One region of the Bradyrhizobium sp. 170 genome, then DNA from elsewhere that is predicted to be linked to it. Evidence: predicted binding sites of a transcription regulator. Region 1 holds the regulator's gene; the other holds the start of a gene.
The links. The regulator PhoB, encoded in region 1, activates phosphate uptake and scavenging genes when phosphate is short. The targets are predictions, from matches to a motif close to TGTCATNNANCTGTCAT.
Positions count from the first base shown of each region.

Region 2: a site for PhoB is predicted at 2,915-2,931, ahead of IVB05_RS23775 (DUF47 domain-containing protein). Genes of this name have one in related genera too.

Region 1 is NZ_CP064703.1:589,485-593,903, forward strand. It holds gene pstC (phosphate ABC transporter permease subunit PstC) at 1-24, shown strand, start outside; gene pstA (phosphate ABC transporter permease PstA) at 29-874, shown strand; gene pstB (phosphate ABC transporter ATP-binding protein PstB) at 871-1,692, shown strand; gene phoU (phosphate signaling complex protein PhoU) at 1,704-2,420, shown strand; gene phoB (phosphate regulon transcriptional regulator PhoB) at 2,494-3,198, shown strand; gene IVB05_RS02760 (GcrA family cell cycle regulator) at 3,402-3,911, opposite strand.
Region 2 is NZ_CP064703.1:5,079,458-5,083,876, forward strand. It holds gene IVB05_RS23760 (peptide chain release factor 3) at 1-739, opposite strand, end outside; gene sugE (quaternary ammonium compound efflux SMR transporter SugE) at 894-1,208, shown strand; gene IVB05_RS23770 (inorganic phosphate transporter) at 1,209-2,213, opposite strand; gene IVB05_RS23775 (DUF47 domain-containing protein) at 2,229-2,873, opposite strand; gene IVB05_RS23780 (branched-chain amino acid ABC transporter permease) at 3,026-3,994, opposite strand; gene IVB05_RS23785 (branched-chain amino acid ABC transporter permease) at 3,996-4,419, opposite strand, start outside.

The DNA of each region.
Region 1 (4,419 bases):
CTGGAAAAGAAGGCGGGGAACTGAGATCATGAATTCGATTTACGCATCCCGCCGCCGCAACAATATCATTATCAAGTTCCTGTGCCTGGGCGCCGCGCTGTTCGGCGTGACCTGGCTCGCCTTGATCCTGTTCACGCTGTTCTACAACGGCCTGTCCGGCATCAACCTCGCCGTCTTCACCCAGGATACGCCGCCGCCGGGTTCGACCGACGGCGGCCTGCGGAACGCCATCATCGGCTCGATCATGATGACCGTGATCGGGGTCGGCATCGGCGCGCCGCTCGGCCTGTTCGCCGGCACATATCTCGCCGAATACGGCAAGCACGACAGGCTCACCTCGGTGATCCGCTTCATCAACGATATTCTTCTCAGCGCGCCATCGATCATTATCGGCCTGTTCATCTACGGCGCCATCGTGGTGCCGATGGGCGGCTTCTCGGCCTTCGCCGGCTGTCTGGCTCTCGCTGTGATCGTGATCCCGGTGGTGGTCCGCACCACCGAGGACATGCTCGGGCTGGTGCCCAATCCGCTGCGCGAGGCGGCGTCCGCGCTCGGCCTGCCGCGCTCGCTGGTGATCCGGCGGATCGCCTATCGCGCGGCCCGGTCGGGCCTGATCACCGGCGTCCTGCTGGCGACCGCCCGCGTCGCCGGCGAGACCGCGCCGCTGCTGTTCACCGCGCTGTCGAACCAGTTCTTCAGCCTCGATATGACCAAGACGATGGCGAACCTGCCGGTCACCATCAACAACTTCGTCCAGAGCCCCTATGTCTACTGGAAGCAGCTCGCCTGGAGCGGGGCGCTCTTGATCACGCTCACCGTACTTGCCCTGAATATTGGCGCGCGCATTCTTGGCGCCGAGAGGACATCCAAATGACCGATCTCTCCGTATCCGTGAGTACCGCGAGCGGGCCCGTTCCGCAGGTGGCGCTGCCCGAGGCCGCGCCCAAGGTGACCGCGCGCGGCCTGAATTTTTACTATGGCGAGCATCACGCGCTGAAGAACATCAACCTGACGCTCGGCACAAACCGCGTCACCGCCTTCATCGGCCCGTCCGGCTGCGGCAAGTCCACGCTGCTGCGGATCTTCAACCGGATGTACGACCTCTATCCCGGCCAACGCGCGACCGGCCAGTTGATGCTCGACCAGACCAACGTCCTTGATTCCAAGCTCGATCTGAACCTGCTGCGCGCCCGCGTCGGCATGGTGTTCCAGAAGCCGACGCCGTTCCCGATGACGATCTACGAAAACATCGCCTTCGGCATCCGCCTCTATGAGAAGATCTCCAAGTCGGAGATGGACGGCCGGGTCGAAAAGGCGCTGCGTGGCGGTGCGCTGTGGAACGAGGTCAAGGACAAGCTCAATGCAAGCGGCCTGTCGCTGTCCGGCGGCCAGCAGCAGCGGCTCTGCATCGCCCGCACCGTGGCGGTGCGGCCCGAGGTGATCCTGTTCGACGAACCCTGTTCGGCCCTTGACCCGATCTCGACCGCCAAGATCGAGGAACTGATCCAGGAACTGGCGGAAGATTACACCATCGCCATCGTCACCCATAACATGCAGCAGGCGGCCCGCGTTTCGGACAAGACCGCCTTCATGTATCTCGGCGAGTTGATCGAGTTCGACGACACCAACAAGATTTTCACCTCGCCGAGCGATCGACGTACCCAGGACTACATCACCGGCCGGTTCGGTTGAGGAGATAAAACATGGCATCCGAACACACCGCCAAGGCATTTGACACCGATCTCCAGGAACTGACCCGTCTCGTCGCCGAGATGGGCGGCCTGGCTGAGCGCATGATCACCGAATCCGTCGATGCGCTTGTCCGCCGCGACGTCGCCCTCGGCAAGCGCGTCGTCGATTCAGACGTCGAAATCGACCGCCTGCAACATTTGATCGAGGAACGCGCGGTGCTGACCATCGCGCGGCGCCAGCCGATGGCGATCGATCTGCGCGAGATCGTCGGCGCCATGCGGGTCGCTACCGATCTGGAGCGGATCGGCGACCTCGCCAAGAACATGGGCAAGCGCGTCGCGGCGCTGGAGAACGATTTCCAGCCGCTGAAGCTGATGCGCGGCCTCGAACACATGACCGATCTCGTGCAGTCGCAGGTCAAGTCGGTGCTGGACGCCTATGCGGCGCACGATCTGCCGGCGGCGATGGCGGTGTGGAAGGGCGACGAGGAAGTCGACGCCATCTGCACCTCGCTGTTCCGCGAGCTCCTGACCTACATGATGGAAGATCCGCGCAACATCTCGTTCTGCATCCATTTGATGTTCTGCGCCAAGAACATCGAGCGGATCGGCGACCACGCCACCAATATCGCCGAGACCGTGTTCTACATGATCGAGGGACAGCAGATGCTCGACAAGCGCCCGAAAGGCGACATGACGACGTTTGCTACCGCCGTACCCAACACTTGATAAAGCGTTTTCAAGCGAAGTGGAGACCGGTTCGCGTGAAGAAAACGCGTCAAACAGAAGAGGCGAAAGCAGAATGAGCGCGCGCATTATGGTGGTCGAGGACGAGGAAGCGCTGACCACGCTGCTGCGCTACAACCTCGACGCCGAAGGCTATGACGTCGAAACCGTTGCCCGCGGCGACGATGCGGATACGCGGCTGAAGGAGCGTGTGCCCGATCTCGTCGTGCTCGACTGGATGTTGCCGGGACTGTCCGGCATCGAGCTCTGCCGCCGCCTGCGCGCCCGGCCGGAGACCAAGCAGTTGCCGATCATCATGCTCACCGCACGCGGCGAGGAGAGCGAGCGGGTGCGAGGCCTTGCGACCGGCGCCGACGATTACATCGTAAAACCGTTCTCGGTGCCGGAACTGCTGGCGCGGGTGAAGGGGTTGTTACGGCGCGCAAGCCCCGAGCGGCTCGCCACCGTGCTCACCTATGGCGACATCGAACTCGATCGCGAGAAGCGCCGCGTCGCGCGCTCGGGCCGCCAGATCGATCTTGGCCCGACCGAGTATCGCTTGCTGGAATTTTTCCTGGAGCATCCCGGCCGCGTCTTCAGCCGCGAGCAATTGCTCGACAGCGTCTGGGGCCGCGACATCTATATCGACGAGCGCACCGTCGACGTGCATATCGGCCGCCTGCGCAAACTGCTCAATCCCGGCCGCGAGCAGGACCCGATCCGCACCGTGCGCGGCGCGGGATACGCGCTGGATGACCGGTTTGCGAAGGTGGAGCCGTAGCGCTCCACCGCGTCACCCATACTCCATCGTCGTCCCCGCCTAGTGCGCAATTGCGCACGGGGCGCGGGGACCCATAACCACAAATCTCGATTGTTGTAATACGCTGGTGCTCCAGCGTGACATAACCACGAACGCCTGCGGTTATGGGTCCCTGCGTTCGCAGGGACGACGGCGGATATTTCCCGCGTAACTTACGATCGCCCTTACCGCGTCGGCTTCGGCGCCTGCCTCCGCCGGTCGGCGGCCGGTTGATACGCCACGCGCGAGTGATGCGCGCAATAGGGCAGGCCCGAAAGCGCCTTGCCGCCGCAGAAGAAGAATTCCGGGCTCGAGGGATCGCCGACCGGCCAGTGGCAGGTGGCCTCGTTCAGTTCGAGCAGCGACAGCCGCTGGCTCATCGGCACCACGTTGTCGAAGGCGATCGGATCCGGCTCCATCTCGACCTCGAAGGCGTGCGCGAGCGCGGTGTTGCCGCGCGAGACCGGGCGCGACACCCGCATCATCTGCTGGGCCGGGCGCGCCTTGCGCTGCCGCGGGGCGGCCGAGGAGGGGCTCTTGGCGCGGCCGGACAGGCCCAGCCGGTGCACTTTGCCGATCACGGCGTTTCGCGTCACATTTCCGAGTTCCGCGGCGATCTGGCTGGCCGATAATCCGGCTTCCCAGAGCTTCTTCAGCTGCTCGACGCGATCGTCGGACCAGGTCAATACCGTCATCGCATTCTTCCCTTCGCATCGCGCCGGCCAATCAGGGCAGCGCTGGCGACGTCATTCGTCTCAAAAAATCCCTGCGGTCAGAATCCCTTAGCCCTCGCCGGGCGCGAAAACCGCGCCCGAACGTCTACGCCTGCACAAATGGACTCTAGGGATCAGAACTGCCGCACGAGATGTCGTACCCGACAGCCCAAACGCTACAATATGGCGTGACTCGGGCGCAAGAGTCCGGGCCCGCGCGTCCACATGTTCCGATATCTAGGCATTGCACTGCGTGTTTTCCACCACACCGCAATCTTACGGATTTTCTTATCTTGCAGTGCAGGAAAGGCGGCTTCGTGGCGTGTTGACAGCGCCCCCCGCCCACATAGAATACCTCTCACGTGCCGCCCTTAAGAGGCGGCACGTTTCGTTTTCGCAAGACCGGCCGTTGCCGCGTTCGCGCCAATGCACGCGTGTGCTCCGCGGCAGGTCTTGAAAGCGGGTCTCAAACCTTCAGTGCAAACCTTTT
Region 2 (4,419 bases), 4.5 Mb from region 1:
ACGGCTTGCAGGCTTCCGAGACCAGCGCGAGTTCATCCTTGATCTCGGCGACGTCGAGATTGGCGTTGCGGCCGGTGAGATCGGCGATGTCGATCTGCTCGGTCGCGCCGGTCTTGGCGCCGCCGCCTTCGAGCAGGCGCACACCGCCATTGACGACGTCGTAGGTGCCGAGGAAGTCGCGGCCGCGGCCGACCGGCCAGGTCATCGGCGTGGTGTCGAGCGCCAGCGTCTTTTCGATCTCGTCCAGGAGTTCGAACGTGTCGCGGCTCTCGCGATCCATCTTGTTGATGAAGGTGATGATCGGAATGTCGCGCAGCCGGCACACCTCGAACAGCTTTCGCGTCCGCGCCTCGATGCCCTTGGCGGCGTCGATCACCATCACGGCGGAATCGACCGCGGTCAGCGTGCGGTAGGTGTCTTCGGAAAAGTCCTCGTGGCCCGGCGTATCCAAGAGGTTGAAGACGAGGTCCTGGAACTCGAACGTCATCACCGAGGTCACGACCGAGATGCCGCGCTCGCGCTCGATCTTCATCCAGTCGGAACGGGTATTGCGCCGCTCGCCCTTGGCCTTGACCTGTCCCGCCAGATTGATGGCGCCGCCGAACAGCAGGAGTTTTTCGGTCAGCGTGGTCTTGCCGGCGTCCGGGTGGGAGATGATCGCAAACGTGCGCCGCCGCGCCACTTCATCGGCAAGCGGCGAGCGGGACGGCGATTCGGCAGTGACGGCAATGTCGGACATGAGGCTCGAGCGTTTGGCAGGGAAAACCGGGCTAATCAAGCCTCATTTGGTGGTTGCGGAGGGCGTTGGCCAGACCCATATCGGCAGCGGAAGGACGGCCTTCCATTTCACAGCTCATCCGCGGGGACGACCCTGCCTGGTTCGGAGGGTCGTGATGGCCTGGATCGTATTGTTCGTCGCCGGCCTCATGGAAATAGGCTGGGCTATCGGCCTCAAGTATACTGAAGGTTTCACACGCCTCGTTCCATCCGTCCTGACGCTCGCCTGCATGGCGGGCAGCATCCTCCTGCTCGGCCTTGCCTTGAAAGCGCTGCCGATCGGAACCGCCTACGCGGTGTGGACCGGTATCGGCGCGGTCGGAACGGCCATCCTGGGCATCGCCCTGTTCGGCGAGCCTGCTACCGCCGCCCGCCTCGCCTGCATCGGCCTGATCGTGGCCGGCATTGCCGGGCTCAAGCTTGTCACCTGATCAGCGCAACAGCAGTGCCGCCCAATAGGTCAACGCCGCCACGATCGCGGAAGCCGGAATGGTGATCACCCAGGCATAGACGATCGAACTCGCCACGTTCCAGCGCACCGCCGAAACCCGCCGCGCCGCGCCGACGCCGATGATCGAGCCGGTAATGGTGTGGGTCGTGGATACGGGAACCCCGAGAAAGGTCGCCATGAACAGGGTCGCCGCCCCGCCGGTTTCAGCGCAAAAACCCTGCATCGGCGTCAGCTTCGTAATCCGCAGCCCCATGGTGCGGACGATCCGCCAGCCTCCCATCAGGGTGCCGAGGCCCATGGCCGCCTGGCAGGAAATCACGACCCAGAACGGGATGTTAAAGTCCGCGCCGAGGTGACCCTGCGAATAGAGCAGCACCGCGATGATGCCCATGGTCTTTTGCGCGTCATTGCCGCCATGGCCGAGCGAATAGAGCGACGCCGAGACGAATTGCAGGATGCGGAAGGCGCGGTCGACCGCAAACGGCGTCGAGCGCACCGAGAGCCAGGACACGATCGCGACCAGCACCAGCGCCAGCAGGAACCCGACCAGCGGCGACAGCACGATCGCCAGCAGCGTTTTCGACAGGCCGGTCCAGACAGCCGCCGAAATCCCGGCCTTTGCCATGCCGGCGCCCACCAACCCGCCGATCAGCGCGTGCGAACTGGACGAGGGAATCCCGAGCGCCCACGTGATCAGGTTCCAGACGATGGCGCCCACAAGTGCCGCGAAAATCACGGTGGCATCGACAACGCTCGGTTCGATGATGCCGGTGCCGATCGTATTGGCGACGTGGAGCCCGAACACCAGGAAGGCGATGAAATTGAAAAAGGCGGCCCAGATCACCGCATATTGCGGGCGCAACACGCGGGTCGACACGATCGTTGCGATCGAATTGGCGGCGTCGTGCAACCCGTTGAGGAAGTCGAACAGCAGCGCGACCGCGATCAGGAAGACCAGAATCGGAAGACCGAGCGAGGCGTCCACTTGATTGGCCCTGCCCTATACCTGTTCGATCACGATGGAATTGATCTCATTGGCGACGTCGTCGAAGCGGTCGGATACTTTCTCAAGATGCTTGTAGATTTCGGCGCCCACGATGAAATCCATCGAGTTGCCGCCTCGGTGCTTGAGAAACAGTTCCTTCAATCCGATGTCGTGGAGATCGTCGATGCGGCCCTCCAGCTTTCCGATCTCCTCGGTAATGGCGGTCAGCATCGCGACGTTGTTTCCGATCGACTGCATCAGCGGCAGCGCACGACCGACCAGATTGGCGCACTCGACCAGCAGGGTCCCGATCTCGCGCATCGGCGGCTCGAAGATGCGGACCTCGAACAGCACCACCGCCTTCGCAGTCTGCTGCATCTGATCGATCGCATCGTCCATCGCGGTGATCAGGTTCTTGATGTCACCGCGGTCGAACGGGGTAATGAAAGTGCGTCGGACCGCTGTCAGCACCTCGCGGGTAATGCCGTCGGCGTCATTTTCGAACTGGTTGACGCGCTGGCAGAACACCGGCGTCTCGTCGCCGCCGCGCAGCATGTCCTGCAGCGCCAACGCCCCCTGCAGCACCGTCTGGGCGTGCCGGTCAAACAGGTCAAAAAACCGCTCCTCCTTGGGCAAAAAGGCACGAAACCAGCGCAGCATAGGTACTATCCATCGTTCAGGAACGGCCGCCCGGGGCGGCCCGTCACGAAGCTGTCATAGACCATCCGAAGACAAAGCGCGCGACGGCAGGCCCCGGGAAACGGGTCATCCACCGCTTTGTGGCACCGAAACAGGCGTCAAAACCGGCAGTTTTACAGCGATCTCCGGAAATAATGCGCGATTTCGCCGATCACGCCGCGGCGGAAGGTCAGCACGCAGGCGACGAAGATGACGCCCTGGATCACCGTCACCCACTGGCCGAACCCGGCCAGATATTGCTGCATGGCGATGATGACGAAGGCGCCGACCACCGGGCCGAACACCGTTCCGAGGCCGCCAACCAGCGTCATCAGCACGATTTCGCCCGACATCGTCCAGTGCACGTCGGTGAGCGAGGCGTTCTGCGCCACGAACACCTTCAGCGAGCCGGCAAAGCCCGCGATGGTCCCGGAGAGGATGAAGGCGAGCAGCTTGTACTGGTCGGTCTTGTAGCCCAGCGAGATCGCGCGCTGCTCGTTCTCGCGGATCGACTTCAGCACCTCGCCGAACGGCGAGTTGATGGTGCGGTAGATCAGCAGGAATCCGCCGAGGAAGCCGGCCAGCACGACGTAGTAAAGTACGGTCGGGTTAGCGAGATTGAAGACACCGAACAGATAGCCTTGCGGGATGCCCTGGATGCCGTCTTCGCCATGGGTAAAGGGCATCTGCAGATAGATGAAATACAGCAGTTGCGACAGCGCCAGCGTGATCATCGAGAAATAGATGCCCTGCCGACGGATCGAGATGAAGCCGGTGACGACCGAAAGAGCCGCGGCGGCGGCGACTCCGACCAGAATTCCGAGTTCAGGCGTAAAACCCCAAACCTTCAGCGCATGCGCCGTGCAGTAACCCGCGGTGCCCAGGAACATCGCGTGGCCGAACGACAGCAGGCCGCCATAGCCGATCAGGAGATTGAACGCGCAGGCGAGCAGCGCGAAGCACAGCGCCTGCATGACGAAGAACGGGTAGATGCCGGTCGCGGGCACCATGGCCAGCAGCACCGCCATCGCCGCGAACACGATCATTTCGTCGCGGATGGCCCGCGGGCTTGTCGGCAGTGTGTCGTCAGTCAATGCGCTCATGTCAGGCAGCCCGTCCGGTCAGTCCCGCAGGCTTCACCAGCAACACCAGCACCATCAGGACGAACACCACGGTGTTGGAAGCCTCGGGATAAAAATACTTGGTCAGTCCCTCGATCACGCCGAGGGCGAAGCCGGTGATGATCGATCCCATGATCGAGCCCATGCCGCCGATCACCACCACCGCGAACACGACGATGATCAGATCGGCGCCCATCAGCGGCCGCACCTGGTTGATCGGGGCCGACAACACGCCGGCCAGCGCGGCAAGACCGACGCCGAGCCCGTAGGTCAGCGTGATCATCCTGGGCACGTTGATGCCGAAGGCGCGCACCAGGGTCGGATTTTCGGTCGCGGCGCGCAGATTGGCGCCGAGCCGCGTTTTCTCGATCAGGAACCAGGTCGCGATGCAGACCACGAGCGAGAAC